Linked DNA regions of Variovorax paradoxus. The protein of the gene in region 1 interacts with the protein of each later gene in a pairwise test. Links are inferred from orthologs where the notes say so. Each region holds a gene or a part of one and is shown on either strand. Other genes may lie near its edges. The genes, in order: glmS and L3V85_RS29415.

Region 1 (15,479 bases):
CGGAGCAAGGTACCCCGTCGGCGTGAGCACGCCCTGAAGGCATTCGACACCGGGGCCTTCGATACCGCATCGGGCCGCAAGGCTTCTGCACAAGCCGCCGTGCGAATCGCGCCCGCGCCGCAGAATTGCCGCTCCTGTGGAGCCGCATCGTCATCATGAGCCAGACAACATTCCCGCCGCGCCTGTTCGAGCCCCTGAAGCTCGGCCAGCTCGAGATAGACAACCGCATCGTCATCGCGCCGATGTGCCAGTACTCCGCCACGGAGGGCACGCCGGGCGACTGGCACCTGATCCACCTCGGCCACCTGGCGCTCTCGGGCGCGGGTCTGCTGATCATCGAGGCGACGGCGGTGGAGGCCGAAGGGCGCATTTCGCCCGGCGACCTGGGCCTTTATTCCGACGCCAATGAAGAAGGTCTGGCGCGCGTGCTGCGTGCAACGCGCGCGCATTCGCCCATCAAGATCGCCATGCAACTGGGCCACGCGGGGCGCAAGGCGTCGAGCCGCGCGCCGTGGGAAGGCGGCAAGCAGATCCGCCCCGGCGAGCCCGGCGGCTGGAAGGCATATGCGCCCTCGCCCGTGCCGCATGCGCCCACCGAAGACCCGCCCATCGCGCTCGACGCCGCGGGCCTGCGGCGCGTGCGCGATGCATTCGTGGCGGCGGCGCGACGCGCGGCGCGGCTGGGCATCGAAGGCATCGAGATCCATGCGGCGCACGGCTATCTGCTGCACCAGTTCCTGTCGCCCATCGCCAACCACCGCGACGACGAATACGGCGGCAGCCTGGAGAACCGCATGCGCTTTCCGCTCGAGGTGTTCGACGCGGTGCGCGAAGCCTTCCCTGCCGAGCGGCCGGTGTGGGTGCGCGTGTCGGCCAGCGACTGGGTGCCCGGCGGCTGGGACCTCGACGGCACGGTCGCGTTCTCGCAGGCGCTGAAGGCGCGCGGCTGCGCGGCCATTCATGTGTCGAGCGGGGGCGTGTCGCCGCAGCAGGCCATCACGCTGGGCGCGGGCTACCAGGTGCCGTTCGCGGAACGCATCAAGGCCGAGGTCGGGCTGCCGACCATCGCCGTCGGGCTCATCACCGAGCCGGCCCATGCGGAGGCGATCGTCGCCAAGGGGCAGGCCGACGCGGTGTCGCTGGCCCGCGCGATGCTGTACGACCCGCGCTGGCCCTGGCATGCGGCGGCCGAGCTGGGCGCGCAGGTGAAGGCGCCGCACCAGTACTGGCGCTCGCAGCCGCGCGAGTTCAAGGACCTGTTCGAGAACGCGGCCTTCGGCGCGCGCTAGGCCCCGGCGAGCTCCAGATAGAAGAAGGTGGTGGCGCAGGGCTCGCCCTGCGGCAGCAGCGCGAAGCCGGGAACGGAGCCCACCCGCGTCCACCCGGTGCGGGCATAGAGGCGCTCGGCCTCGGGGCTGGAGGTGTCGAGCACCAGCAGCGTCTTGCCGCGCTCGCGCGCCTGCCGCTCGGCGGCGCGCATCAGCAGCTCGCCGATGCCCCGGCGCCGCGCCCGGCGGTGCACCAGCATCTTGGAGACCTCGCCGCGGTGCGGCTGGTTCTCGGGCTGGGCCAGCACCACCTGCACGGTGCCGACGATGCCTTCGGCATCTTCGGCGACCAGCAGCACGCGCTCGCCCGCCGCCACGCCTGCGGCCACGTTGCGCCAGAAAGCCTGCGCGCGCTCGGCAGTGAGCGGATGCATGAAGCTCACCGAGGCGCCGCCGTCCACGCAGTCGATCAGCAGATCGGCCAGGGCGGCCACCTGCGCGTCGGTCACGGTGTCGAGGGCGCGGATGCGCGGGGTTTCGGTCGTTGGGGTGGTGTTGGTGGTGTTGGTGGTGGTGGTCATGCGGGTCTCCATGCTGCGGGCTGGCTCGCGATGACGACGGCGTAGCGTGCGGTCTTGCGCGAGGGGTTGTGGTAGCTCACGGGGCGATCGAGCGGGTGCGCCAGGCAGTCGCCGGTGGACAGGCGGTGGGCCTTGTCGCCCACGGTGACTTCGATGGTGCCGTCGAGCACCCACACCTGCTGGTGCACCAGCGGCTCGCGCGCGCCGCTTTCATAGGCCACGCGCGCCTGGGGCGGAAACTCCACCTCGACGATCTGGATTGGCGACACGCCGCCGCCGGGCGACACGTTGCGCCGCATATAGCCCGAATGCGGGTCGCGCCATTGCACCTGGTCGGCCAGGCGCGACACGGGGCTGGGCGCGGGCTCGGGCGCGTCGAACAGCGAGGCCAGGACCACGCCGAGGCCGGTGGCGAGCTTCTCGAGCAGCACGGCGGTGGGGCTGCTCTCGCCGCGTTCGATGAGCGAGATCATCGAGCGGCTGACGCCGCAATGCGCGGCAAGTGCGTCGAGCGACATGCCGCGCGCGGCGCGAAGCTCGCGCACGCGCCGGGCGATGCGGTCGTTGAGGCTGGGGGGCGTGTCTTCCGTCATATTGGATGAAATATCCAATATGACGGAAGAAAGGTCAAGCGGCGATTTACCGCCGCAGCTTCAGCGCGGCATGCCGAGCAGTGCGCCGCGCGCGGCTTCGGAAGGGAAGACGCATGCGACGTCATGCGCGCAGCCCGGCACCACCACGACTTCGCGGCGCTTGTCCGGCGCCAGCACCGTCCTGTCGTACTGCGCATAGGCCAGCCCGCGCTGCATGCGGTAGGGGCCTTGCGCCGCCGCCGCGCACGACTTGTCGAGGATGCCGTAGTAGGTGCCCTTGGCCTCGCTGCTGTCGAGTTCGCCTTCGAGGTAGCTGATGTCGGCGCGGGCGTACTGCTCGCGCGCCTGCGCGGCGCCGCGACCCAAAAACGCGGGCAGGCCATCCGTGCCGTACTTCCAGCGGTTGACCGCGGGGCATGCGGCTGCGTCGGCCGGTGCGAGCGTGACGGTGCAGTTGCGCAAGGTGTCGGCGCCGCTGCCGCAGGCCTGCCAGTCGACGGGCGCGCCGTTGCGCATGGGCTGCGGTCGCACCGGATCGAAGTAGAGCCAGGTGCCCGGGTCGGAGACGACATAGCGCACCGACACCGCCCCGGGCGCCTTCCGCGCAAAGCCGATGTAGTGCTGCACCATCTGCGCGCCAGCGGAGAAGCCCGCGATGGTGACGGTGCGCAGGCTGGGCCAGCGCTGCGCGAGTTCGGCCACCAGCGCGTCCATGGCAGCGAACGAGGTGATGCGCGCGCCGTTCTCCGCGCGGCCGCCTTCGAGCCAGGAGCCGCAGGTCCACAGCAGGTCGCCGGACTGCGCCGACGGCACGCCGGCCGTGCTGCATTTGCGGGCCTTGTCGGCCGCGACCTGAAACAGCGGCGCGACGACCAGCGTGTCGTCGAGCGCGCCGGCGTTGCGCACCGCGAGCAGCGCCGCGTTGAAGGTCTTGTCGGCGTCGCGGGGGTGGCCGTGCATGGCGACCAGCGCCCGGGTCGGGCCGGCCGTGCCCTGTGCGCCGGGTGCGAGAGAGGCGTAGTAGTTCAGCGTGCCCTCGGCGCCGGGCGGCTGGAAGTTTCTGTAGCAGTCCGGCGCGGCGGCTGCCGTGCAACCCGAGAGATCGGGCGCGGCATGTGCCGGCACCGACAAGAGGTGCGCGATGCCCGCGGCCAGGAGGAACAACCATCTGCTCATGTGCGGCGCCTGCCTTTCATTGCCGCTTGCGCGGCGAGAAGCGGATTCTCCCGCGCCGGCCGGCCTGGTTTTTTATTCTGGTGTTAGCCGATTCTTCGAACACAAATTCGGCCGGCGCAAGAAGATCATCCAACATATCACCAGCCAGACCCGCCAAATGAGCCCCACCAGCGCCGCCCCCCTGCCCTCGCCCCTCGCCTCTTTCGCCGATGGCCTTGCCGCGCACCCTTCCGCGCTGCGCGAGCAGATCACCGCAGCCACCCGCCGCGCCGAGCCCGAGGCGCTGCCGCCTCTTCTTGCCCAGGCCCGCCTGCCGCGCGCGCAGGCCGATGAGGCGCATGCGCTGGCGCATCGCATCGCGCAGCAGCTGCGCTCGCGCAAGAACGCGAGCGGACGCGCAGGCCTCGTGCAGGGGCTGCTGCAGGAATACGCGCTCTCGTCGCAGGAAGGCGTGGCGCTGATGTGCCTGGCCGAGGCGCTGCTGCGCATTCCCGATGCCGAAACGCGCAACGCGTTGATCCGCGACAAGATCGCCCACGGCCAGTGGCAGACGCATGCGGGCCGCAGCCCGTCGGTGTTCGTCAACGCCGCCACCTGGGGCCTGCTGCTGACCGGCAAGCTGGTGGCCACGCACAGCGAGACCGGCCTGTCGGCCGTGCTCACGCGCCTGATCGGCAAGGGCGGCGAGCCGCTGATCCGCAAGGGCGTGGACATGGCGATGCGCATGATGGGCGAGCAGTTCGTCACCGGAGAAACCATCCAGCAGGCACTGGGCAACGCGCGCGAACTGGAGGCGCAGGGCTTTCGCTATTCGTACGACATGCTCGGCGAAGCCGCGCTCACCATGGAAGACGCCAGGCGCTACCGCCTTGCGTATGAAGAAGCCATTCACGCCATCGGCAAGGCCTCGAATGCGCGCGGCGTGTACGAAGGCCCGGGCATCTCGATCAAGCTGTCGGCGCTGCACCCGCGCTACAGCCGCGCGCAGCACGCACGCGTGATGGCGGAGCTTTACCCGGTGCTGCGCGAACTGGCGCTGCTGGCGCAGCACTACGACATCGGCCTGAACATCGACGCGGAGGAAGCCGACCGGCTGGAGCTGTCGCTCGACCTGCTGGAGCACCTGTGCTTCGAGCCGGCGCTCGCGGGCTGGAACGGCATCGGCTTCGTGATCCAGGCGTACCAGAAGCGCTGCCCCTTCGTCATCGACCATGTGATCGACCTCGCGCGCCGCAGCCGCCACCGGCTGATGGTGCGGCTGGTGAAGGGCGCCTACTGGGACAGCGAGATCAAGCGCGCGCAGATCGACGGCCAGGACGGCTACCCCGTCTACACGCGCAAGGCCTACACCGACGTGTCTTACCTCGCCTGCGCGCGCAAGCTGCTCGACGCGCCGGAAGCTGTGTACCCGCAGTTCGCCACGCACAACGCGCACACGCTGGCCGCCATCTACACGATGGCGGATCCGTCGCGCTACCAACCGGGGCAGTACGAATTCCAGTGCCTGCACGGCATGGGCGAGCCGCTGTACGAGCAGGTGGTCGGCCCGCTGGGGCGGCCGTGCCGCATCTATGCGCCCGTGGGCACGCACGAGACGCTGCTGGCCTACCTGGTGCGCCGGCTGCTCGAGAACGGCGCGAACACCTCGTTCGTGAACCGCATCGCCGACCCGACGATCTCGCTCGAAGCGCTGGTGGAAGACCCGGTGGCAACGGTGGAGCACATGGGCGCGCAGGAAGGCGCCGTGGGGCTGCCGCATCCCGCCATTGCGCTGCCGGCGGCGCTGTACGGCACGCAGCGCCTCAACTCGCGCGGGCTCGATCTTGCGAACGACGACAGCCTGCGCCTGCTGGGCCAGGCCCTGCAGGCCACCGCGCATGAAGACTGGCATGCCGGGCCGATGCTGGCGGCGGCCACCGGCGCGCAAGGCGAACCGGCCGACGTGCTGAACCCCGCCGACCATCGCGATATGGTCGGGCAGGTGCGGGAGGCCACGCCGGCCGATGTCGAGTCGGCCGTCTCGCAAGCAGAAGGCATTGCCGCCGCATGGGCGGCCACGCCGCCCGCCGAGCGCGCCACCATGCTCGAGCGCGCCGCCGAGCTGCTCGAAGAACAAATGCCGCGCCTGCTCGGCCTGCTGGCGCGCGAGGCCGGAAAGACCTATGCCAACGCCATCGCCGAAGTGCGCGAGGCGGTGGACTTCCTGCGCTTCTACGCAGCGCAGGCCAGGAACGATTTCTCGAACGACACGCACCGCGCGCTCGGCCCGATGGTCTGCATCAGCCCGTGGAACTTTCCGCTGGCGATCTTCACCGGCCAGGTGGCCGCCGCGCTCGCGGCCGGCAACCCGGTGCTCGCCAAGCCGGCCGAGCAGACGCCGCTGGTCGCCGCCGAGGCGGTGCGCATGCTGTGGCAGGCCGGCGTGCCGCGCGCCGCGGTGCAGCTCTTGCCGGGCCAGGGCGAGACGGTGGGCGCGAGCCTGGTCGCCGACGCGCGCGTGCAGGGCGTGATGTTCACCGGCTCGACCGAGGTCGCGCGCATCCTGCAGAAGACGCTGTCGCAGCGCCTGGGCGCCCACGGCGCGCCGGTGCCGCTGATCGCGGAGACGGGCGGGCAGAACGCGATGATCGTGGACTCGTCCGCGCTGGTGGAGCAGGTCGTCACCGACGTGATGGCGTCGGCCTTCGACAGCGCCGGCCAGCGCTGCTCGGCGCTGCGCGTGCTGTGCGTGCAGGAAGAAGCGGCCGACCGGCTGGTCGAGATGCTCAAGGGCGCGATGGCCGAGGCCTGCATCGGCAACCCCGCGCGGCTGTCGGTGGACGTGGGCCCGGTGATCGACGCCGAGGCGCGCGACGGCATCGAGCGCCACATCGGCGCCATGCGCTCGCGCGGCCACAAGATCTACCGGCAGGGCCGCGAGCACGGGCAGGACGCGCGCCACGGCACCTTCGTGATGCCCACGCTGATCGAGCTGGACAGCATCTCGGAACTGCAGCGCGAGGTGTTCGGGCCGGTGCTGCACCTGGTGCGCTACCGCCGGCGCGACCTCGGCGCGCTGGTCGGGCAGATCAACGGCACGGGCTACGGCCTGACGCTGGGCGTGCACACGCGCATCGACGAGACCATCGCGCAGATCGTGCAGCACGCGAAGGCGGGCAACGTGTACGTCAACCGCAACATCGTGGGCGCGGTGGTGGGCGTGCAGCCCTTCGGCGGCGAAGGGCTGTCGGGCACCGGGCCGAAGGCCGGCGGGCCGCTGTACATGCTGCGCATGCTGTCGAGGCGGCCCGAGGATGCGATGGCGCGGGCGATGGACGGCGCTTCCGCCTCGTCGGCATCGAACGCGGGCCTGTCGGCGCTGGCCCGCTGGGCACAGAAAAACGGGTGCGACGCGCTGGCCGCGCAGTGCGCGCGCTTCGCGTCGCTGTCGCGTGCCGGCGATTCGCGCACGCTGGCCGGCCCGACCGGCGAGCGCAATGTCTACACGCTGCAGCCGCGCGAGGCGGTGCTCTGCCTGGCCGGCGACACGGCCGACCGGCTCACGCAACTGGCGGCGGTGCTGTCGGTGGGCAGCACGGCCATCTGGCCGGCAGATGCCGCGGCGCAGGGCCTGCGCGCATCGCTCCCGGCAGAAGTGCAGCAAAGCGTGGCCATCGCCAGCGACTGGAATTCACCGACCGTGGCCTTCGACGCCGCGCTGCACCACGGCGACGCAGGCGACCTGGCCGACGTGATGCACCGCATCGCAGCGCGGTCCGGCCCCATCGTCGGCGTGCGGGCCTTCGCGCCGGGCGATGCGCAGATTCCGCTCGAAAGCCTGGTGGTGGAACGCGCGCTCAGCGTCAACACCGCCGCGGCCGGCGGCAACGCGAGCCTGATGACGATCGGCTGATCTCTTCTGCTATTTGTCGAACGCGGGATCGATCGGCACGCGGTAGCCGTTGACCAGCCGGTTGGTCTCGTTGGCCATGCCGACCACGGCCATCAGCTCGGCGAACATCTCCGGCGTCATGCCGGCCTTGGCCGCGCCCGCATGGTGGCTCGCGATGCAGTAGCCGCAGTTGTTGGTGACGCTTACGGCAAGGTAGACCATTTCCTTGACCACCGGATCGAGCGCGCCGGGCGCCATCACCTCTTTCAGGCTCGCCCAGGTGCGCTTGAGCGTGGCGGGGTCGTTGGCAAGGTACTTCCAGAAGTTGTTGACGTCGGGCACGTTGCGCGAGGTCTTGATGTCGTCGAACACGGCCTTGACGGCGTCGGCGGCGGCGGCGTACTCGATGGGTTGGGGCTTCATTCTTCAATCTCCTGGGGGGAAGGCTGCATTGTGGAGCGCCCGCCAGGAATCAGGCCCGCGGCTCCGGCCGTCGCCAGAGCCATGCGAGCACGACGGCCATCGAGCCGATGCCGACGCCCGCGAGCCAGGGCTTGTGCGCGGTGAGCGAGATGACGACCGCGCAGAACGCCATCGCGGCGGTGGCGCTCCACTTGGCGCGGCGGCTCACGGTGCGGCCGTTCTCCCAGTTGCGCAGGATGGGGCCGAAGAGCCGGTGCTCCAGCAGCCAGCGATGCAGGCGAGGCGAGCTGCGCGCCGCGGCCCACGCGGCCATCAGCACGAACACCGTCGTCGGCATGCCCGGCACGATCACGCCGATGACGGCCAGCACCAGGCACAGCGCGGCAAAGGCCAGCAGCAGCCAGCGGGCGGCCAATGGCAAGGGGCGGGGCACGGCTGCGGGCGGGGGCGGATCTTCGACGGGCATCAGGTGTCGATTGTGCTCACTCCACCGTCACGCTCTTCGCCAGGTTGCGCGGCTTGTCCACATCGGTCCCCCGCGCACCCGCCGTGTGATACGCCAGCAGCTGCAGCGGCACCACGTGCAGGATCGGCGAGAGCGCGCCGTAGTGCTCGGGCATGCGGATCACGTGCAGGCCTTCGCTGCTGGTGATCTTGGTGTCGCCGTCGGCCAGCACGTAGAGCACGCCGCCGCGCGCGCGCACTTCCTGCAGGTTGCTCTTGAGCTTTTCGAGCAGTGCGTCGTTGGGCGCCACGGCCACCACGGGCATCTCGTTCGTCACCAGCGCGAGCGGGCCGTGCTTGAGTTCGCCGGCGGCATAGGCCTCGGCGTGGATGTAGGTCACTTCCTTGAGCTTGAGCGCGCCTTCGAGCGCGATCGGATAGTGCAGCCCGCGGCCCAGGAACAGCGCGTTCTCCTTGCGCGCGAAGTCTTCGGCCCAGCCGATGATCTGCGGCTCCAGCGCCAGCACCGACTGCAGCGCGACGGGCAGGTGGCGCATTTCCTTCAGGTAGCGCGCTTCGTCGGCTTCGCTCAGGCGGCCCTTGCTTTGCGCGATGGCGAGCGTCAGCAGGAAGAGGCCCGCCAGTTGCGTGGTGAAGGCCTTGGTCGACGCCACGCCGATTTCCACGCCGGCGCGCGTGATGTACGCCAGCTTGCACTCGCGCACCATCGCGCTGGTGGCGACGTTGCAGATGGTCAGCGTCTGCTCCATGCCCAGCGAGCGCGCATGCTTCAGAGCAGCCAGCGTGTCGGCGGTTTCGCCCGACTGGCTGATGGTGACGACCAGCGTCTTGGGGTCGGGCACGGAGTCGCGGTAGCGGTATTCGCTGGCGATCTCGACCTGCGTGGAGATCTTCGCGATGCTCTCGAGCCAGTACTTGGCGGTGCAACCGCTGTAGTAGCTGGTGCCGCAGGCCAGGATGAGGATCTTGTCGATGTCCTGGAACACGCGGTGCGCGCTGGCTCCGGTGGCGCCGTCCTGCCCGATGCCGTCGAACAGCTCGGGCACGATGCCTTCCACGCCCTCGAGCGTGTCGCCGATGGCGCGCGGCTGCTCGAAGATTTCCTTCTGCATGTAGTGGCGGTACGGGCCCAGCTCGGCCGCGCCGCTGTGCGCGTGCACGGTGCGCACCTGGCGGGCCACCGGCTTGTGGTTCTTGTCGACGATCCAGTACTTGCCCGGCTGCACGTCGACCACGTCGCCTTCTTCCAGGTACACGATCTGGTCGGTCACGCCGGCCAGGGCCATCGCGTCGCTCGCGAGGAAGTTCTCCGTGCCGTCCTTGCCGGCGCCCAGGATCAGCGGCGAACCGGCGCGCGCGCCGACCACGCGCTGCGGCTCGTCGCGGCAGATCACGGCAATGGCGTAGGCGCCGTGCAGTTGCAGCACCGCGGCCTTGACGGCTTCGAACAGGTCGCCGTCGTAGAGGCTGTCGACCAGGTGGGCGATGACTTCGGTGTCGGTCTGGCTCTCGAACACGTAGCCCTTGGCCTCGAGCGCGGCGCGCAGCGTCTCGTGGTTCTCGATGATGCCGTTGTGCACCAGCGCGATGCGGCCCGGGCGCGCGGCCTGCGCGTCGGCGCCGGGGCCGTGGCTGAAATGCGGATGCGCGTTGTGCACTGCCGGCGCGCCATGCGTGGCCCAGCGCGTGTGGGCGATGCCGGTGAGGCCTTCGACCTTGTCGTCGCGCACCTGCGCCACGAGGTCGGCCACGCGCGAGGTGGTGCGCGCCCGCGTCAGTCCGCCGGCATGCACCGCCACGCCGCAGGAGTCATAGCCGCGGTACTCGAGCCGCTGGAGGCCCTGCACGAGGACCGGAACGATGTTGCGATGGGACGCTGCCCCGACGATGCCGCACATGGTGATCTGCCTTTGAATGAAGAAGAGGCTCGATGGTAGAAAGGCATGAAAGAAATATGCATTCGAAATTCAAACGATTTCGGACTTTTATTTCTTGCATTCTGTTGTTTGGATATTTATTTCATAATTCAACCGAATATGGAATCAATATCGCTAGATTCAACCGACCTGCGCCTGCTCGACGCCCTCCAGCGCGACGCCTCGCAGACCAACCAGCGGCTGGCCGCCGACGTCGGAATCTCCCCGCCCACTTGCCTGCGTCGCGTGCAGCGGCTGCGCGACGAAGGCCTCATCGAGCGCCAGGTCGCGCTGCTGTCACCCGACCGGCTGGCCACGGTGCTGGGCCACGGCCTGCAGGCGGTGGTGGAGATTTCATTGGACCGGCAGGACGCCGCCTCGCTCGACGCCTTCGAGGCGCGCGTGATCGCCGACGACGCCGTGCAGCAGTGCTGGCGCGTGTCTCCCGGCCCGGACTTCGTGCTGATCGTCGCTGCGCGCGACATGCCGGATTACGGCGCGCTCACGCAGCGCCTCTTCACGGCCGATGCGAACGTGCGCAACGTCAAGGCCTTCTTCAGCCTGAAGCGCGCGAAGTTCGAGCCCCGGCTGCCGCTGGGGTCCCGGACCTGAGAAGGTCCTCAGGCCTTCGGCTTCTTCTGCGGGCGCTTCCAGTTGGGGAAGCTGACCTGCTTCGCGCGCGAAACGGTCAGCGCCCCAGGCTCAGTCGACTTGTTGACGGTCGAGCCGCCGCCGATGGTGCCGCCCGCGCCGATGGTGACCGGCGCCACCAGCACGCAGTTGCTGCCCACATGCACATCGTCGCCGATCACGGTGCGGTGCTTGTTGGCGCCGTCGTAGTTGGCCGTGATGGAGCCCGCGCCGTAGTTCACGCGCTCGCCCACCGTGGCGTCGCCCAGGTAGGCCAGGTGGTTGGCCTTGGCGCCGGCGGCCAGCGTCGAGTTCTTGACCTCCACGAAGTTGCCGATGTGCACCTCGGCGCCCAGTTGCGCGCCGGGCCGCAGCCGCGCGAACGGGCCGATGAGCGCGCCCGCGCCCACGGTCACGCCGGCCTTCTCGCCTTCGATGTGGGTGAACGGGTGGATCACCGCGCCGGCTTCGATGCGCGCGTTGGCAATGACGCAGTTCGCGCCGATGCGCACGCCCTCGCCCAGCGACACCGCGCCTTCGAAGACGCAGTTGACGTCGATCTCCACGTCGGCGGCGCACTCGAGCGTGCCGCGCAGGTCGAAGCGCGCGGGGTCGGCCAGGCGCACGCCCTGCTCCATCAGCGCATTTGCCTGGCGCAGTTGCCAGGCGCGCTCCAGCGCCGCGAGCTGGGCCGGGCTGTTGATGCCGGCCACCTGCAATGCGTCGGTGGTGACGTGCGCGACCACGGGCACGCCATCGGCGGCAGCGAACTTGACCACGTCGGTCAGGTAGTACTCGCCCTGGGCGTTGCGGTTGTCCAGCCGCGCGAGCCAGCCCTTGAGCAGCCGCGCCGGCACGGCCATCACGCCGCTGTAGATCTCGCGCACGGCGCGCTGGGCCTCGGTGGCGTCCTTGTGCTCGACAACGGCGGTCACGTCGCCGGCGGCGGCCGAGCGGATGACGCGGCCGTAGCCGGTGGGGTCGTCGAATTCGATAGTCAGCAGCGCCAGCCGCTGGCCGCCGCTGGCAGCGACCAGCGCGCGCAGCGTGTCTTCGCCGATGAGCGGCACGTCGCCCGAGAGCACGACCACCGTGCCGTCGTCGGGCAGCAGCGGCGCCGCCTGCAGCACCGCGTGGCCGGTGCCCAACTGCGGCTCCTGGCGCGCGAAGCGCAGCGTGGCGCCGGCAATGCCGCCGGCCATGGCCGCCTCGACCTCGGCCGCGCCGTGGCCGGTGACCACCACCACGTCGCGCGCGCCGATGCGCCCGGCGGTGCCGGCCACATGCGCCAGAAGTGCGCGGCCGGCCAATCGATGCAACACTTTGGGCAGCCTGCTCTTCATGCGCGTGCCCTTGCCGGCGGCCATGATGACGATGTCGACCGGTCCCGGCGTGTCCTGTTGCGGAGTCTGATTCATGCGTTTTTCTTCCCGATTTCGTTGCGCGGCAATGGCGCGGATTATCGGCGTGCTGGTTGTGGCCGCCGCGCTCGCGGCCTGCAGCGCGGTCCGGCTGGCCTACAACAACCTGCCCACCGTGAGCTACTGGTGGCTCGACGGCTACCTGGATTTCGACAGCGAACAGAAGCCGAAGGTGCGCGACGAGCTCGCCCAGCTGCTGGCCTGGCACCGCCAGAACGAGTTGCCGCGCATCGCCACGCTGCTGCAGGAAGCGCAGGCGCTGGCGCCCGGCGAGGTGACGCCGGCACAGGTCTGCACCATGGCCGACCGCATCCGCGAGCGCCTGCTGGCCGTGACCGACCGGGCGGAAACCGCCGGCGCCCAGCTTGCGCTGAGCCTGACCGACGCCCAGCTGCAGCAACTGGAACGCAAGTACGCGAAGAACAACGCCGACTACCGCAAGAACTGGCTCGACCGCACGCCGGCGCAGGTGCAGGAAAAGCGCTACGACCAGTTCCTGGACCGCACCGAAGACTTCTACGGCCGCCTGAGCACCGAGCAGCGCGACCTGCTGAAGCAGCAGGTCGCGCAGTCGGTGTTCGACCCGCGGCTGGCGGACGCCGAGCGCCGCCAGCGCCAGCAGGAGGCATTGGTGCTGCTGCGCGGCTTCGTGGCCGACAAGCCCTCGCCGGCCGAGGCGCGCGCGGCGCTGCATGCCTATATCCAGCGCGTCGCCGAGCCGCCGCCCGGCCCCTGGCGCGACCAGCAGCAGGCGCTGCTGGAAGAAGGCTGCCGCAACACCGCCGCGCTGCACAACGGCACGAGCGCCAGCCAGCGCGCCCAGGCCGTGCGCCGGCTGCAGGCTTATCAGGACGATCTGCGCCAGTTGGTGGCGGCGCGCTGAGGCGCCGGGCTCGGCTCAGATCAGCGGCGTGGGCCGCATCGGGCGCTCGAAATAGTCGCCCAGTGTTTCCAGCGCGTGCGGCTCCATGATGCGCAGCCAGCCGGTATCGATCTTGTAGAACCCGAGCCGCTGCAGCCGCCGCATCGTCTTGTTGGTGTGCACCAGCGACAGCCCCAGCGCGTCGGCGATGTGCTGCTGGTTGAACGGAAACTCGACCCAGCCGTCGCGCACCATGCCCACGCGCTCCGCGCGGCGGTACAGGTGCATCAGCAGCATCGCCACGCGCTCGCCGGCATTGCGCCGTCCGGCGGTGACGAGGTTGTCGTCCACCATTTTTTCCTCGCGCGCGGCGAGCCAGGTGATGTCGTAGCCGAGCTTGGGCTGGGCATGGAACAGGCCCCAGAGCCGGTCGCGCGAGAAGGCGCACAGCGTGACGTCGGTGACGGCTTCGACGCCGTGCGTCTGGCCGTCGGCGAACTCGTCCTGCAGGCCGACGAAGTCGCCGGGCAGCAGGAAGCTCAGGATCTGACGGCGGCCGTCGCTCAGGGTCTTGTAGCGGAAGGCCCAGCCTGAATAGAGGGTGAAGAGCTGCGAGCTGGGCCGGTGCTCCTCGATGACCGAGTTCCCGGCTTCCACGCGCCGGGTGCCGACGCGGAACGACTGGATGGTCTTGAGTTCTTCATCGGACGCAGGAAGAAAGGCCGCGAGCTGGCGCAGCGCGCACTGGTCGCACGGATTGATGCCCTGGGGGGGCGGCGCGGCGGCGGGGTAGTCCTCGAATTTCACACTTCACTATAGGCCGTCCGGCTGTGTCTTTTGACATTTCGAAGCGTCTTTCGCGTCACTAGACTGCGCACCGTTTCTCCCCCTGACGACGCATGACGCAAGACCAGACGCTCTACGAAATTCTCTACTGCAGCACCCTCGTGCCGGACCTCGCGCCCCCCACGGTGGGCGCGATCGTGACCCAGGCGCGCGCCCGCAACGCCGAGCAAGGCATCACGGGCCTGCTGGTCTTCGACGGCATGCGGTTCTGCCAGCACCTGGAAGGGCCGCGCGAGGCGGTCGAGGCGCTGATGGGGCGGATCGTGCGCGACCCGCGCCATGTCGACATCCGCATCGCCTACGAGGGTGCGCTGCGCAGCCGTCGCTACACCGGCTTCGGTCTGGGGCTGGCGGAAAGCGAGGGGCCGCACCTGATGTCGGGCGTGCACGCCCTGGAGGGCGAGACCGCCCTGCTGCATTTCCTGGCGCTGCGACCCAGCTTCGACATCAACGGCTGAGGCGCCCCGCGCCCAAAGAAAAAGGCGGCCGGAGCCGCCTTTTTTTCGCGCAGGGTTGGCAGAGGGTCAGGCGTTGTCCCAGCTGTAGGTCGCGCCGTAGCCGTCCCACGCTTCCATGACGATGCGCTGGCCCGCCGCCACCGTGAGCGACTCCCCGGGTGCGAGCACCAGGTCTTCGCTGGGATTGGCGAGCGTGGCGTCGGGCGTGATCCACACACGGCCCTGCTTGACCCGCAGCACGCTGGTCGAACGCGCCTTCAGGCTCATCGCCTCGCCGGGGGCGATCTGCCAGGCGCCACGACGGACGGCTGGCGGCACCGCGGCAGTGGCGGTGCGGGCGGGAACGGACAGGGACGAGAGCGATTCGGTGGTGCAGATGGCGGTGGACATGTTGAGGACTCCTGGGCTTTGCCGAAGCGCATGACAGACAGAAGGCAATTGCGCAGTTCGGGAATGAATGATCTCTCCTGGGCCGTTGGCAGTCCAATGAAAAGGAGGTAGCCTACTGATGCCCGTTTCGCATCAATGCGTTCGGCCGCCAGATAGCCGCTCGAAGTCATCGCCATGCAACATTCGCAAACCCATCTGCGCTCCCGCCCGATCTCGGCCGGGCACCTGCGCGCCTTCGAGGCCGTCGCCCGCCACCTGAATTTCCGCGCCGCCGCCGAGGAAATGGCGCTCACCCAGTCGGCCGTGAGCCGGCAGATCCAGTCGCTGGAAGAAGAAGTGGGCGTGGCGCTGTTCCTGCGCCACACACGGGCGGTGGAGCTCACCAGCGCCGGCGCGCAGCTGCTGCTGGCTGTGCAGCAGTCGCTGCCGCGCATCGACACGGCGGTGCGCCAGATACGGCAGAGCGCGGGGCGCAAGAGCGTGTCGCTGACCACTTTTGCCTCGTTCGCGTCGATGTGGCTGATTCCCCGGCTGGAGGCCTTCCAGCGCGACAACCCCGAAATCGACATCCGCATCGAC
Region 2 (15,483 bases), 4.6 Mb from region 1 along the record:
CAGACCACGCCCTGGGCGCCGCGGTTGCGGGCCTCGCGGGCCACGGCGGCCTCGAAGTCGCCCACGTAGCTCACGGCGCGCTTGACCTTGCCCTTGAGGTACTTGGACAGCGACCAGTACGGCAGCCCCATGCGCGCGCGCAGCGAGTTGAGGTGGCGGTTGAGCTTGAGCGTGAATTCGTAGAGCGAGTCGCCCACGTAGGCGAGCCACTTGGCGCACTGGATCACGCCGTCGAACAGGTCGCCGTGGATGATCCAGAGCTTGCGGCCGTCGGCCGTTTCGTGAATCCATTCCTCGGCCACGTCGATGCCGCCGAAGTTGTGGTGCAGGTATTTGCGGGCGAACTCGTCGTGGTTGCCCGGGATGAAGATCACGCGGGTGCCCTTGCGCGCCTTGCGCAGCAGCTTCTGGATGACGTCGTTGTGCGCCTGCGGCCAGTACCAGTGGCGCTTGAGCTGCCAGCCGTCGATGATGTCGCCGACCAGGAACAGGGTCTCGCACTCGGTGTGCTTGAGGAAATCGAGCAGGGCGCGGGCCTGGCAGCCGGGCGTGCCCAGGTGCAGGTCGGAGATCCAGAGGGTGCGGAATTGCAGGGGTGGACGTGCGCGATCTTCGTCCTCTGGGTCGAGGGCCCGGGTCGCGGTGTCGCGCCATGCGCGAAGGAAAGCGTCGTCGCGTTGCATGGACGGGTAGGCTCCCACTGCCCGATGACCACGCGATGGCACACCCGTGACATCCCGGTGACGCGTTGCCGCCCGGCAACGCCACAATCCCGCGATGCGCCCTGGCCAGATCATCGTTCTTGCAACGCCTGTCTTCTTTCTTCTTATCGCGATCGAATTCGCGGTAGGGCGCGCGCGGGCCCGCCGGGGCACGGGACAGGACACCTACCGCCTCGCCGATGCGGTGAACAGCGTCGGCCTGGGCATGCTGAGCCAGATCAGCGCGGTGCTCACCGGCCTCTTGCGCATCGGCATCTACACGGCGGTGTATTCGGCCGTGGCGCTGTTTCCGCTGGAGGCGGCGCGCGACTTCTGGACCACCTGGTACGGCTGGCTGCTGGCGCTGCTGTTCTACGACTTCTGCTACTACTGGCTGCACCGCATGGGCCACGAGTCGGCCGTGTTGTGGGCGGCGCACGTGGTGCACCACCAGAGCCAGCACTACAACCTGTCGACCGCCCTGCGGCAGACCTCCAGCGGCGCACTGTTCGGCTGGATCTTCTACCTGCCGATGGCGGTGGCGGGCGTGCCGCCGCTGGTGTTCGGCGTGGTGGCGCTCATCGATCTGCTGTACCAGTTCTGGGTGCACACCGAGCAGGTGGGCAAGCTGGGCTGGTTCGACCGCTGGTTCTGCTCGCCGTCGAACCACCGGGTGCACCACGCGGTGAACGACCCATATCTGGACCGCAACTACGGCGGCATCCTGATCGTGTGGGACCGCATGTTCGGCACCTTCCGCGAGGAAGGCGAGCGCTGCGTGTACGGCACGCGCGGCGAGTTGCGCAGCTGGGACCCGCTGTGGGCCAACGCCGAGGTGTACTGGGCGCTGGCCAAGGACTCATGGCACGCGAAGAGCTGGGCCGACAAGCTGCGCGTGTGGCTCAAGCCGCCGGGATGGCGGCCGGCGGACGTGGCGGCGCGCTTTCCGAAGCCGGCCTTCGACATCGCCAGGGTGACGCGGTACGAACCCGAGGTGAGCCGCGGCGTGCAGTGGTTCGCGGGGCTGCAGTTCCTGCTGCTGGTCGGCTGCGCCATGGTCTTCCTGTGGTTCTCCGATGTCACCGCGCTGCCGCGCGCTGCCGTCTGGCTGGCCGCGCTGACAGCGAGCCTGTGGGCCATCGGCGGCGCGCTGCAGGGGCGCCTGACGGTGACCGAAGTACTGCTGGTCGAGGCCGCCGCCCTGGCCACGGCCAGCTCGGCGCTGGGCATCGGCTGGCTGCACTACATCTTCAAGCCGCTGGCCCTGGCCATCGCGATCTTCTTCGCGGCGCGGCGGGCAATGGCGTCCGGCGCGGTGACGGGCTTCGACGGCCTGCTGCTGACCGGGCTGGTGGCCTCGCTCGCGGGCGACGTACTGCTCATGGGCCCGCAGACGCTGTTCGTGCCCGGACTCGTGGGCTTCCTGCTGGCGCACCTGGCGTACATCGCGCTGTTCAGCATCGGGGTCGGCATGTTTCCGCGCCGCGGGGTGCTGGCGGCGACGCTGCTGATCGGCGCGGGCATGTATGCCTTCCTCTGGCAGGGCGGCCTGCCCGCGGCCTTGCGGATTCCGGTCGGCGCCTACGTGGTGGTGATCGCCTGCATGGCGGCGCAGGCCATCGGGCGCGCGGCCGTGCTGCGCGACGCGGACCCGTCCGCGCGGTGGGTGGCGGTGGGTGCGTGCTTCTTCATGCTGAGCGATTCGCTGCTGGCGACGAACCGTTTCGTCACGCCGCTGCCGCTGGCGGCGCTGTGGGTGCTGGGCACCTACTACACCGCGCAGATGTTGATCGTGCGGAACGCGCGGCCCAGGGGCTGACTTTGTATTTCTCCCTCCCCTCCCGGGGGAGGGCAGGGGTGGGGGCAAGCGGCGCTCGCGATGAACGCCCTGCCCGCCCCCATCCCAGCCTTCCCCCAGCGGGGGAAGGAGCCAAGACCTAATCGACGCAGCGCTGGATTTCCACCGTCGAGTGGCGGATCTCCTCGTGCATCGAGAAGCAGGCGCGCACCTGGTCGGCCGTGAGCGTCGCCGAGTGGGTCACCACGGTGAGCGCGCAGGCATAGGCCTCGCGGCCCACGCGCCACACGTGCAGGTCGGCCACGCGGGTTTCCGAATCGGCCAGCAGGGTCTCGACGCCTTCGCGGATTTCTTCGGTCACCGGATGGTCCATCTCGCGGTCGAGCAGCACCTTGCCGGTTTCCTTCAGCAGCCCCTTGGCCCAGGCCGCCACCAGCACCGCGCCGACGATGCCCATCGCGGGGTCGAGCCAGGCCCAGCCGTAGAACCAGCCGCCCAGCAGCGCGGCGATGGCCAGCACCGAGGTGGCGGCGTCGGCCACCACATGGATGTAGGCGGAACGCAGGTTCAGGTCATGCCCGTGGCCGTCGTGCGCATGGTGATGCCCATGGTCGTGCCCGTGATCATGGCCGTGGTGGTGCGCCCCGCCCAGCAGCCGCGCGCAGACCAGGTTGACCACCAGCCCCAGCACCGCCACCGAGATCGCTTCGGGGTAGTGGATGGCCGCGGGCGACCACAGCCGCTCCAGCGAGCCCACCATCATCAGCACCGCGATGCCCAGCAACGCCAGCGCGCTGGCGAAGCCGGCGAGCACCTCGATCTTCCAGGTGCCGAAGGCGAAGCGCGGGTCTCGCGCATAGCGCCGCGAGGCGGCATAGGCGAAGGCGCTCAGGCCGATGGCCAGCGCGTGCGAACTCATGTGCCAGCCGTCGGCCAGCAGCGCCATCGAGTTGAACCACCAGCCGGCGCCGATCTCGACCACCATCATCACGGCGGTGATCCACATCACGAGACGCGTGCTGCGCTCGGCGGAGGTGTTGTCCGCGCCGAAGTGGTGGTCGTGCCGCCAGGCGCTCAGGTCATGGGTGTGCATGGGATGCTCAGGCTCCGAAGAGGTCGGGAACGTCGCCGCGGCCCGACGGGGGTGCCACGCCAAGGTGGCGGTAGGCCGCCAGCGTGGCGATGCGCCCGCGCGGCGTGCGCTGCAAATAGCCCTGCTGGATGAGATAGGGCTCGATCACGTCCTCGATGGTGTCGCGCTCCTCGCCGATGCTGGCCGCCACGTTGTCCAGCCCGACCGGACCGCCGTCGAAGCGGTGGATCACGGCCTCCAGCAGCTTGCGGTCCATCAGGTCGAAGCCCTGCGGATCGACGTCGAGCATGGCCAGCGCCTTGTGCGCGATGTCTTCGGTGATGCGGCCGTTGCCCTTGACCTCGGCATAGTCGCGCACGCGGCGCAGCAGGCGGTTGGCGATGCGGGGCGTGCCGCGCGAGCGACGGGCGATCTCGAAGCCGCCGGCGGCGTCGGTCTCCACCTTGAGCAGGCCGGCGCTGCGGCGCACGATGAGCGCCAGTTCCTCGGGCGTGTAGAACTCCAGCCGCGCCACGATGCCGAAGCGGTCGCGCAGCGGGTTGGTCAGCATGCCGGCGCGGGTGGTGGCGCCCACCAGCGTGAAGGGCTGCAGGTCGAGCTTGATGCTGCGCGCCGCGGGGCCTTCGCCGATCATGATGTCGATCTGGTAGTCCTCCAGCGCGGGGTACAGGATTTCCTCGACGACCGGGCTCAGGCGGTGGATCTCGTCGATGAAGAGCACGTCGTTCGGCTCCAGGTTGGTCAGGAGCGCCGCCAGGTCCTTGGGCTTCTCGAGCACGGGGCCGGAGGTCTGGCGCAGGTTCACGCCCAGTTCGGCCGCGATGATGTGCGACAGCGTGGTCTTGCCCAGGCCGGGCGGGCCGAACAGCAGCACGTGGTCGAGCGCCTCTTTGCGCTTGCGCGCGGCGCCGATGAAGATCTCGAGCTGCTCGCGCACCTTGGCCTGGCCGACGTACTCGTCCAGCAGCTTGGGTCGCAAGGCCCGCTCTATCGCCTCTTCGTTGGGCGAAGCAGGTGCCGCGGACACCACGCGTTGGGGAACGGGCGCGAAATCGTCTGTCTGGATAGTCATGAGAGAGGGTTTTTCGCCTACGAGTTTAGTACCTGCACACTGGCAGAATGCTCCGGCCACATAACGAACGAGGGGAAGCCAGCACGTGTCGATCTACGAACTGAAGCCGCGTTTCCAGGCCCTGCTGCGGCCGCTGGTGGTCCGCCTGCATGCGATGGGCGTCACCGCCAACCAGGTCACGCTGGCGGCATGTGTCGTGTCGGTGGTGCTCGGGCTCTGGCTCTTCTTCGCCGCGCCCTCGCTGGCCGCCTTCGGGCTCATTCCGCTGTGGATGTTCCTGCGCATGGCCTTCAATGCCATCGACGGCATGCTGGCACGCGAGCACAACCAGCAGAGCAAGCTGGGCGCCTTCCTCAACGAACTGACCGACGTGGTGTCCGACGCCGCGCTCTACCTGCCCTTCGCGCTGGTGGCGCCCTTCAGCGGCTTCTGGGTCGGCACGGTGATCGTGCTGGCAGGCCTGAGCGAATTCGCCGGCGCGCTCGGTCCCACGGTGGGCGCCTCGCGCCGCTACGACGGCCCGCTGGGCAAGAGCGACCGGGCCTTCGTGTTCGGCGCGCTCGGCCTCTACGTGGCGCTGGGCTGGCCGCTGCCGGGCTGGACGGCATGGCTGATGCCGCTGCTGGCGGCATTGGTGGCCTGGACTACCGCCAACCGCATCCGCCGCGCGCTGGCCGAGGCCGAGGCAGGCATCCCCGCCCGCCACTGACATAAAACAAAGACTCACAGGGATTCAATGACCGACATCACGCAACGCGTTCCGCACGAACACCATTTCCAGACGCACGACGGCGAATCGCTGTTCTACCGCCACTGGCCCGCCACCGGCGGCGCACGGCGCGGCGCCATCCTGCTGTTCCACCGCGGCCACGAGCACGGCGCGCGCATGGCGCACCTGGTCGACGAACTGGACCTGCCCGACTTCGACTTCTTCGCCTGGGACGCGCGCGGCCACGGCCGCTCTCCGGGCCAGCGCGGCTACAGCCCCAGCTTCGGCACCTCGGTGCGCGACGTGCAGACCTTCGTGCAGCACATCGGCGCCGCGCACGGCGTGCCCGAACAAGACATCCACGTGGTCGCGCAGAGCGTGGGCGCGGTGCTGATCGCCACCTGGGCGCACGACTACGCGCCCAAGGTGCGCGGCCTCACGCTCGCCTCGCCGGCCTTCAAGGTCAAGCTCTACGTGCCCTTCGCGCGGCCCGGCCTCGCGCTGATGCACAAGCTGCGCGGGCTGTTCTTCGTCAACAGCTACGTGAAGGCCAAGTTCCTCACGCACGACCCCGAGCGCATCGCCAGCTACGAGAGCGATCCGCTCATCAGCCGGCCCATCGCCGTGAACATCCTGCTCGGCCTGTACGAGGCGGCCGACCGCGTGGTGGCCGACGCCAACGCGATCACGCTGCCGGTGCAGCTGCTCATCTCGGGCGCCGACTGGGTGGTGCACCACAAGCCGCAGCACCGGTTCTTCGACCGGCTGGGCAGCGCGGTGAAGACCAAGACCGAACTGCCGGGCTTCTTCCACGACACGCTGGGCGAGAAAGACCGCGCGCCGGCCGTGGCGCAGATCCGCGAATTCATCCTGCAGCGCTTCGACGAGCCGGCCGTGCCGGTGGACCGCCGCGAGGCGCACCTGAGCGGCGACACGGCCGACGAGTCGCGCGCGCTGGCCGAGCCGCTCTCTCCCCTGTCGCCGCGCGGCGCCTACTGGGCCATGACCCGCGCCGGGCTGAAGCTGGGCGGCAAGATGTCCGAGGGCATCAAGCTGGGTCACGACACCGGCTTCGACTCCGGCAGCACGCTCGACTACGTGTACCGCAACCAGCCCAGGGGCAGCTCGTTCATCGGCCGCTCGATCGACAAGACCTACCTGGAGTCGATCGGCTGGCGCGGCATCCGCCAGCGCAAGATCCACGTCGAGGAGCTACTTCGCATCGCGATGGAGCGGCTGGCCGAGATGCACCGCGAGGTGCGCGTGATGGACATCGCCGCCGGCCACGGCCGCTACGTGCTCGACGCGGTGCTGGCGAGCCCGGTCAAGGCCAGCTCGATCCTGCTGCGCGACTACAGCGACATCAACGTGCGCGACGGCCGCGCGCTCATCGCCGAGAAGGGCCTGGAAGATGTCGCGCAGTTCGTGCAGGCCGACGCCTTCGACCGCATGAGCCTCGCCAGCGTCACGCCGCGGCCCACGCTGGCGGTGGTGTCGGGCCTGTACGAGCTCTTCCCCGACAACGAGATGGTGCGCCGCTCGCTCGCGGGCGTGGGCGACGCGGTGGAAGACCGCGGCTACCTGGTCTACACCGGCCAACCCTGGCATCCGCAGCTCGAGATGATCGCGCGCGCTCTCACCAGCCACCGCCAGGGCGAGGCCTGGGTGATGCGCCGCCGCACCCAGTTCGAGATGGACCAGTTGGTGGAGGAAGCGGGCTTTCGCAAGATCGACCAGCGGGTCGACGAGTGGGGCATCTTCACGGTGTCGCTGGCGGTGCGCACCGAGCGATGAGCGCCCGGCTGGCACGACGGCCCTGGAAGCGCGCCGCCGCATGGCTGGTCTTCCTCGGGCCGTTGTTCTATGCGACCTACGGCTTCGCCAACTGGTGGGCCACCACGCGGGCCCACGTGCCGTCGATGGCCTTCGACTGGGAGCGGCAGATACCGTTCTGGCCGTGGACGATCTTCCCGTACTGGACGATCAACGCCTTCTACGCGCTGTCGCTCTTCCTCGCGCGCGGCAAGCACACGCTCGACCGGCATGCGCTGCGGCTGGTGACGGCCACGCTGGTCGCCTGCACCTGCTTCATCCTCTGGCCGCTCCACTTCAGCTTCGGGCAGCCGCCGGTCGATGGCGCTCCGGCCTTCCTCTTCAACGCGCTGCGCGGCTTCGACCAGCCCTTCAACCAGGCGCCGTCGCTGCATATCGCGCTGGCGGTGATCCTGTGGGACTGGTATCGGCAGTTCATCCGTCCGCTGTGGGCGCGGCTGGTGCTGCATGCGTGGGCCTTCGCCATCTGCGCGTCGGTGCTGACGACATGGCAGCACCACTTCATCGACATCCCGACCGGCGCGCTGCTCGGCCTGTTCTGCGTTTGGCTGTGGCCGCTGGAGCGCAAGGTGTCGATGCCGCGCGCATGGCGCTGTACGCGCGATCCGCAGCGCTGGAAGCTGGCGGGCTTCTACGCCGTGGGCGCGGCGCTGTTCCTGGCGGCCGCGCTCCACGGCGGCGGCATCGCGCTGTGGCTGGCGTGGCCGGCCGCGTCGCTCGCGCTGGTGGCGCTCAACTACGCGGGTTTCGGCGCGCGCGGCTTCCAGATGAACGCGCATGGCCGCATGGGCTGGGCCGCGCGCTGGCTGTTCGCGCCCTATCGCCTGGGCGCCGCCCTCAACGCCTGGCTCTGGACGCGCAAGCTGCCGGCGTCGGTCGAGGTGGTGCCCGGCCTGCGGCTCGGCCGCCGGCCGACGCACGCCGAATGGCTGGCCGCCGGCAAGCCCCGGTTGGTGAGCCTGTGCGCCGAGCTGCAATTGCCGCCCGGCGTGCCGCATGCGCGCTGCGTGCCGCTGCTCGACCTGACGGTGCCGCCCACCGTTCGCCTGCGGCGCGCGGCGGCCGTCATCGAAGGCCAGCGCGGGAGCGCGGACGGTGCCACAGTGTGGGTCTGCTGCGCGCTCGGCTTCTCGCGCAGCGCGGCCGCGGTGATCGCCTGGCTGGGCCGCTACGGCCGGGCCGGCGGCATCGCCCGGGCCGAGGACACGGTGCGCCGGGCACGGCCGCAGATCGTGCTGCGGGACGCCTGGCGCATGTCGCTGGAGCCGCTCACGCCCTTGCAGGAGGTGCCGCCCCATGACCGATGACAACGACAGAACCACCTGCGCCGCGCTCGCGGCGCTGCTGCGCGCCATGACGGTGCTGGCCCTCTGGGGCTTCGCGCTCACCTGCATCTCGGCGCTGGTGCTGGCGCTCACGCTGCGTTCGCTCTCGACCACCTCGACCATGGGCTTCGGCGCGGTGGTGATCCTCGGCGCGCTGGAGCGCTACTTCGCGTTCCGGCTGCGCTTCGACGAGGCGCTGTTCGACGGCCTGGCGCGCAACACCGTCGCCTCGCTCGACGCGCTCGACCGCGCGCTCGCGTCCCTCGGACTGCGCGAGCCGCCGCCGTCCTCGCAGCACGCCGCCCGCCCGCTCGACGACCGCGTGGCCGGCACCCGCCAGCTCATGCAGCGCCATGCCATCGTGGTGGCCTGCCAGAGCGCCATGTTCCTCCTTGCCTTGATGACACAGGACATCTCTTGACCGAAGCAGACGACAACAACAAGAACGACACGCCGCCGTCCGAAAGCACGGTGCTGCGGCGCGGGCTCGCCGTGGTGGCGGGCAAGCTCATCATCGGCGTGGCCGGCCTGCTGACCGGCGTGCGCGCCATCTGGTCGGGCACCAGCCCCAAGGCCGAGCAGACGCTGTACTTCGCCAACCACACCAGCCACGGCGACTTCGTGCTGCTCTGGGCGACGCTTCCGCCCGACCTTCGCGCGCTCACGCGGCCGGTGGCGGGGCAGGACTACTGGGAGGCCTCGAAGCTGCGCAACTTCATCGGCCGCGACGTGTTCAACGCGCTCATGATCCGGCGCGACGGCTCAGGCCAGGGCGGCAACCCGGTCGACCAGATGAAGAAGGCGCTGGAAGGCGGCGACTCGCTCATCATGTTCCCCGAAGGCACGCGCAACACCGGCGACGAGATCCTGCTGCCGCTCAAGAGCGGCCTCTTCCACCTGGCGCGCGCCTGCCCCAACGTGCGGCTGGTGCCGGTGTGGATCGAGAACCTGAAGCGCGTGCTGCCCAAGGGCGTGCTGCTGCCGATTCCGCTGGCCTGCACGGTGCGCTTCGGCACGCCCATCACGCTGGGCGAAGGCGAGGACAAGGTGTCGTTCCTGGCGCGGGCGCGCGCCGCCATGCTCGACATGCGCCCCGAATACGACCGCGTGCCCGAACAAGAAAAAACGAAGACGACGACGCCATGAACATCTCCGCTTCCACCCAGACCACGCTGGAGCTGTTCGGCGGCGTCGCGGGCGTGCTGATCCTGGCCTCGGCCATCGGCGCGCTGCTCAAGTGGCGCGTGGCGCACGGCCAGCCCAACTCGGTGATCGACAACCTCAACGCCCGCGTCAACGCGTGGTGGGTGATGGTGGCGGTGATCGGCATCGCCTTCGCCTTCGGCAAGGGCGGCGTGATCGTGCTGTTCTACCTGATCTCGTTCTATGCGCTGCGCGAGTTCATCAGCCTGGCCTACACCCGGCGCGGCGACCACGGCGCCATCGCGCTGGCCTTCTACCTCGCGCTGCCGGGGCAGTACTTCCTGATCTGGATCGACTGGTACGGGCTCTACGCCATCTACATCCCGGTCTATGCCTTCCTGCTGCTGCCCATTCTGGCGGCGGTGGGCGGCGACACGCAGCGCTTCCTGGAGCGCACCTCGAAGATCCAATGGGGCCTGATGGTGTGCGTGTTCTGCATCAGCCACGTGCCCGCGCTGCTGACGCTGCAGATCCCCGGCTTCGAGGGCCGCAACCTGCTGCTGATCGCCTTCCTCGTGATCGTGGTGCAGGGCAGCGACGTGCTGCAGTACGTGTGGGGCAAGCTCTTCGGCAAGCGCAAGGTGGCGCCCGAGCTGTCGCCTTCCAAAACCTGGGAAGGCCTGGTCGGCGGCGTGGCGAGCGCCACCGCGCTGGGCGCGGCGCTGTACTGGGCCACGCCCTTCAACCCGTGGCAGGCGGCGCTGATGGCGTTGACCATCTGCCTCATGGGCTTCTTCGGCGGCCTGGTGATGTCGGCCATCAAGCGCGACCGCGGCGTGAAGGACTGGGGTTCGATGATCGAAGGCCACGGCGGCATGCTCGACCGGCTCGACTCGGTGATCTTCGCGGCGCCCATCTACTTCCACGCGCTGCGCTACTGGTGGGTGCCGTGAGCAAGGCGGCCAAAGACGCGGAGCGCGTCGCGCACGACATGCCCGTCGAGTGCGCCGACGCGGCCTCGTGGGCGCGCTGGCTCGAGCGCCACCATGGCAACGCCGCCGGCGTGTGGCTGCGCATCGCAAAAAAAGACAGCGGCATCGCCTCCATCGACCACCCGGCCGCGCTGGAAGAAGCGCTGTGCTGGGGCTGGATCGACGGCCAGCGCAAGAGCGACGACGCGCAATACTTCCTGCAGCGCTTCACGCCGCGCACCAAGCGCAGCACCTGGTCGCAGATCAACCGCGCCAAGGTGCTGAAGCTCATCGAGGAAGGCCGCATGCAGCCGGCCGGCCATGCCGAGATCGAACGCGCGAAGGCCGACGGCCGCTGGGACGCGGCCTACGAGGGCGTCGCCGCGGCCACCGTGCCGCCCGACCTGCAGGCCGCGCTGGACGCCAACAAGAAGGCCGCGAAGTTCTTCGCCACGCTCGACTCGCGCAACCGCTTCGCCGTGCTGTTCCGCACCCAGGGCGCGAAGAAGCCCGAGACCCGCGCGCGCCGCATCGCGCAGTTCGTCGAGATGCTGGCCAAGGGCGAGAAGATCCACCCCTGAGCGTCCGGCTCAGGTGCCCGCGGCAATGCGGGCCAGCCGCTCGGCGTTAACGATGCGGATGCGCTTGTAGCGCATGTCGATGGCGCCTTCTTCCACCAGGCGTCCCAGTTCCTTGTTGATGGTCTGGCGCGAGAGCCCGAGCATGGAGGCCAGGTCGTTCTGCGACAGGCGCAGCAGCGGGCCGGCGTCGTCTTCCGCCGCCGCCTGCCCCGGACCCTGCCCGCTGTAGAAGTGGACCAGGCTCATCAGCGTGGCCGCCACGCGGCCGTGGATCGAGTTGAGCATCTGGTTCTGCAGCAGCACGATGCTCAGCCGCTGGCGCTGCAGGCCCAGCTTGGCCACGTCGCGCCACAGCACCGGCTCGGCGTCGAGCACCGCGATCACCGCATCGCTGGGCAAGTGGACGATCACCGAGTCTTCGTGCGCGTGGTAGTCGTAGGGCAGCGGCACGTCTTCCAGCAGGCGCACCAGCGGCGCCACCTGGCCGGGGCCCAGCAGCGCGTTGACGTACTTGCGGCCGTTGCTGCTCATGCTGCTGATCTCGAGGCAGCCGGACACCACCACCAGCAGCTCGCGCCGGTGGCGGTCGTGCGCCAGCACCTGCGTGCGCCGGCTGTAGCGCTCCATGCGCGCCGACTTCATGAGCTCCGCGCGGCGCGCGTCGGGCCAGCGCGAGAACAGTTCGTTCCAGCGCAGCGCGCGTTCCAGGAGCGCGGCGCTCTCCTCTGCGTTGCGGGGGGTGGAAGGGGTCGATCGGGTCAGCGGGTTCTCCCTGCCGTGATGTTCATGAATCTGTCAAAGCGTTGACAGATTCGGGAGGCTGTCGTTTCTATCGTAAGCACCGGACATCGACAAGCACACAAGCGGCACCGGCATGCAAGCGCATGCGGCAAGCCTCACCGGAGACAACAACACATGAAGAAGACAGTCGCCGCCGGCCTCGTGCTGGCGGCCTACTCCTCGCTCACGCCGGCGCAGAGCAGCGTGACCATCTACGGCACGGTCGACCTGTACATGGCCTTCGCCAAGTCGGGCATCACCTCGTCGAAGCGGCTCGAGGACGGCGGCCAGACCGCCTCGCGCCTGGGCTTTCGCGGCACCGAAGACCTCGGCGGCGGGCTCAGCGCGCATTTCACGCTGGAAAGCGGCTTCGCGCCCGACACCGGCAACGGCACCCTGCCCGGGCCCGCCATGTCGTTCAGCCGGCAGTCCTTCGTCGGCCTTTCCGGGCCGTGGGGGCAGATCGACGCGGGCCGCATGTACACGCCGATGTTCTACACGCTGTTCAAGGCCGACCCGTACGGCGTGAACTCGGTGTTCTCTCCGATCAACCTGGTGGCCGCCACCGACGCGCAGCCGGGGCTCACGCCCTTCGCGGCCCGCGCCAGCAACATGATTCGCTACCGCACGCCGGCCAGCAGCGACTTCTTCGCGGACATCGCCTACGCGCCGGGCGAATCGAGCGCGCCCAGCCACCAGAGCGGCAACTTCTACGGCGGCAGCCTGGGCTGGTCGCGCAAGCCCTACTACATCGCCTATGCGTTCCAGCGCGCGCGCTCCGGCTCGGCGTCCGCGCCCGTGGCCGACCCGGCCGCCACCACCTACCAGGCGCTGAGCGGCGCCTACGAGTTGCCGGACATCGGGCTGCAGTTCTATGGCAACTACGTGCGCAACAGCTCCAACCTGCCGCGCGTGCCGACGGCGAAGCTGGCGAGCCTGGGCGTCACCTACAACGTGACGCCCGTCTCGAACCTCATGTTCGAGGCCATGCAGCGCAAGGTGGACGACACCGGCCGCTCGCAGCTGGCCTGGACGCTGGGCTACGACTACTACCTGAGCAAGCGCACGGTGCTCTACGCGCGCTGGCTTCGCCTGCTCAACCGCAACGGCGCATCGGCCTCGCTCGCGACCATCGCGGTCGCGACCGACAGCGGCAACGGCGTGCGCGTGCTCGCCACCGGCATCCGCCACAACTTCTGAAACCTCTACGCCACACTCCATGGATTTCTTCAGTTCCCAGGCCGAGTCGCTCTCGGCCCTGTTCGCGCCGCGCGCCATCGCGGTGGTCGGCGCCTCTTCCAACCCGCAGAAGATCGGCGGCATTCCGGTCGACTACCAGCGCCGCTTCGGCTTCGACGGCGCGCTCTACCCGGTCAACCCCAACGCCGACCGCATCCAGGAGCTGCAGGCATGGCCCAGCCTGCGCGCCATCGGCCAGCCGGTGGACCTGGCCATCCTCGCCGTGCCTGCCGCCCTGGTCGACAGCGCACTCGACGATGCCATCGCCGCGAAGGTGAAGGGCGTGGTGCTGTTCTCGTCGGGTTTCGCAGAAATCGGCGCCGAGGGCACGGCCGCGCAGGCACGGCTGGGCGACAAGGCGCGCGCGGCCGGCGTGCGGCTCATCGGGCCCAACTGCCTGGGCTTCATGAACATCGCGCGCAACGTCTACGCAACCTTCTCGCCCGCGCCCGGCGTGGGCCGCGTGACGGCGGGGCGCATCGGGCTGGTGAGCCAGTCGGGCGCGTTCGGCGCGTATGCGTACTCGATGGCGCGGGCGCGCGGCGTGGGCCTGTCGCTGTGGGCCACCACCGGCAACGAGGCCGACGTGCAGTTCGCCGACTGCCTGGCCTGGCTCGCGCAGGACCCGGCCACCGACGTGATCATGGGCTACATGGAAGGCTGCCGCGACGGCCCCCGCCTGCGCGCGGCGCTGGCCCTCGCGCAGGCGAACGGCAAGCCGGTGGTGATGGTCAAGGTCGGCAGCACGGCGCTGGGCGCGCAGGCCGCCGCCTCGCACACCGCCGCGCTGGCGGGCGACGACGCGGTGTACGACGCGGTGTTCCGCCAATACGGGGTGCTGCGCGCGCGCAACCTCACCGAGTTCTTCGACCTGGCGCACAGCGCGGCCGTGGCCGGCAGGCCACGCGACCGCTCGATCGGCCTGTTCACGCTCTCGGGCGGCGTGGGCGCGCTGATGGCCGACGAGGCCTCGGCGCAGGGCCTGGACGTACAGCCGCTCAGCGATGCAGCGCAGGACACGCTGCGCGGCTGGGTGCCCTTCGCCGCGCCGCGCAACCCGGTCGACATCACCGGGCAGGTGACCAACGACATGAGCCTGCTGGAGCGCAGCGCGCGCGTGATGCTCGACGACCGCGGCTTCGCGTCGTGGATGGGCTTCCTGGCGGCCGCGGGCGCGTCGGATGCGTTCTGGCCGGTGCTGCGCGAGCTGGTGGGCTCGCTGCGCAAGGCCTACCCCGACACGCTGCTCGCCATCAGCACGCTGCTGGCGCCCGAGCGCCGCGCCGAGCTGGAAGCGATGCGCTGCCTGGTGTTCGCCGATCCGTCGGACGGCATCCGCACGATTGCCGCGCTGGCCGGGTTGAAGACCGGCGCGGCGCGCTCGGCGGATTCGACGCCCCCATCGAATCCGCTGAAGCTCGCGCCCGGCACCATGTCCGAGCCCGACGCGCTGTCGCTGCTCGCCGAAGCCGGCGTGCCCGTGGTCGAGCACCGCGTGGTGCGCAGCGCCGACGAGGCGGCAGCCGCCGCCGAAGCCATCGGCGACGCGGTGGTGGTGAAGATCGTGAGCGCGGACATTCCGCACAAGTCGGATGTCGGCGGCGTGGCGCTCGGCCTGCGCGGCGCGGCGCAGGCGCGCGCGGCCTTCGAGCGCACGCGCGACCACGCGCTCACCGCGCGGCCCGATGCGCGGCTCGATGGCGCGCTGGTGGCGCGCATGCTGGGCGGCGGCGTCGAATGCATCGCGGGCGTGCACCGCGACCCGGTGTTCGGCCCGGTGCTGATGTTCGGCCTGGGCGGCATCCACGTCGAGACGCTGCGCGACGTGTCGCTGCGCGCGCTGCCGATCGCGCGCGACGACGCGCTGGCCATGGTGCGCGAACTGCGCGCCTTCGCGATTCTCGACGGCGCGCGCGGCCGTGCGCCGGTCGACCTCGAATCGATCGCCGATGCGCTGTGCGCGCTGGCCGGCTTCGCGCTGCGCGCCGGTGACTCGCTGGACAGCGCCGAGATCAACCCGCTGATCGCGCGGCCGCTGGCCGACGGCGGCTGCGTGGCGGTCGATGCATTGGTCGTCGGACGTGGCGAATGAACAAGCACTGGAGACAGATCGCATGACGACATCGAAAAGACAACGCGCCGTGCTCGGCAGCATCGGCGCCGCCATCGCGCTCGCAGCAAGCAGCGCGCAGGCCGAGGCGCCCTTTCCGTCGAAGCCGCTGCGCATCATCGTGCAGT

What was found.
Region 2: the proteins of glmS (region 1) and L3V85_RS29415 interact in binary tests that used the Escherichia coli proteins (3 or more experiments, as listed by UniProt). The link is inferred for Variovorax paradoxus from one-to-one orthologs.

The regions. Positions count from the first base shown.
Region 1 is NZ_CP091716.1:1,702,152-1,717,630, reverse strand. The notes cover bases 7,836-10,831. They hold glmS (glutamine--fructose-6-phosphate transaminase (isomerizing)), read right to left. Parts: upstream 10,276-10,831; coding sequence 8,395-10,275; downstream 7,836-8,394. Other genes in these bases: L3V85_RS08040 (Lrp/AsnC family transcriptional regulator), read left to right, coding at 10,414-10,831; L3V85_RS08050 (YbaN family protein), read right to left, coding at 7,962-8,378; L3V85_RS08055 (carboxymuconolactone decarboxylase family protein), read right to left, coding at 7,836-7,912. Also shown: L3V85_RS08080 (NADH:flavin oxidoreductase/NADH oxidase), read left to right, coding at 156-1,289; L3V85_RS08075 (GNAT family N-acetyltransferase), read right to left, coding at 1,286-1,849; L3V85_RS08070 (helix-turn-helix domain-containing protein), read right to left, coding at 1,846-2,442; L3V85_RS08065 (hypothetical protein), read right to left, coding at 2,503-3,618; putA (trifunctional transcriptional regulator/proline dehydrogenase/L-glutamate gamma-semialdehyde dehydrogenase), read left to right, coding at 3,776-7,510; more of L3V85_RS08055, read right to left, coding at 7,520-7,835; more of L3V85_RS08040, read left to right, coding at 10,832-10,905; bifunctional UDP-N-acetylglucosamine diphosphorylase/glucosamine-1-phosphate N-acetyltransferase GlmU, read right to left, coding at 10,914-12,341; L3V85_RS08030 (DUF6279 family lipoprotein), read left to right, coding at 12,373-13,227; L3V85_RS08025 (Crp/Fnr family transcriptional regulator), read right to left, coding at 13,243-14,013; L3V85_RS08020 (BLUF domain-containing protein), read left to right, coding at 14,106-14,510; L3V85_RS08015 (DUF2917 domain-containing protein), read right to left, coding at 14,577-14,900; L3V85_RS08010 (LysR substrate-binding domain-containing protein), read left to right, coding at 15,075-15,479. UniProt on the Escherichia coli protein: Catalyzes the first step in hexosamine metabolism, converting fructose-6P into glucosamine-6P using glutamine as a nitrogen source.
Region 2 is NZ_CP091716.1:6,294,263-6,309,745, forward strand. The notes cover bases 6,339-9,338. They hold L3V85_RS29415 (phosphatase PAP2/dual specificity phosphatase family protein), read left to right. Parts: upstream 6,339-7,163; coding sequence 7,164-8,513; downstream 8,514-9,338. Other genes in these bases: L3V85_RS29410 (bifunctional alpha/beta hydrolase/class I SAM-dependent methyltransferase), read left to right, coding at 6,339-7,167; L3V85_RS29420 (hypothetical protein), read left to right, coding at 8,503-8,952; L3V85_RS29425 (lysophospholipid acyltransferase family protein), read left to right, coding at 9,003-9,338. Also shown: L3V85_RS29385 (UDP-2,3-diacylglucosamine diphosphatase), read right to left, coding at 1-683; L3V85_RS29390 (lysoplasmalogenase family protein), read left to right, coding at 778-2,520; CDF family Co(II)/Ni(II) efflux transporter DmeF, read right to left, coding at 2,639-3,592; Holliday junction branch migration DNA helicase RuvB, read right to left, coding at 3,600-4,664; L3V85_RS29405 (CDP-alcohol phosphatidyltransferase family protein), read left to right, coding at 4,750-5,373; more of L3V85_RS29410, read left to right, coding at 5,401-6,338; more of L3V85_RS29425, read left to right, coding at 9,339-9,677; L3V85_RS29430 (phosphatidate cytidylyltransferase), read left to right, coding at 9,674-10,627; L3V85_RS29435 (YdeI/OmpD-associated family protein), read left to right, coding at 10,666-11,226; L3V85_RS29440 (Crp/Fnr family transcriptional regulator), read right to left, coding at 11,236-11,868; L3V85_RS29445 (porin), read left to right, coding at 12,142-13,206; L3V85_RS29450 (acetate--CoA ligase family protein), read left to right, coding at 13,226-15,337; L3V85_RS29455 (Bug family tripartite tricarboxylate transporter substrate binding protein), read left to right, coding at 15,360-15,483.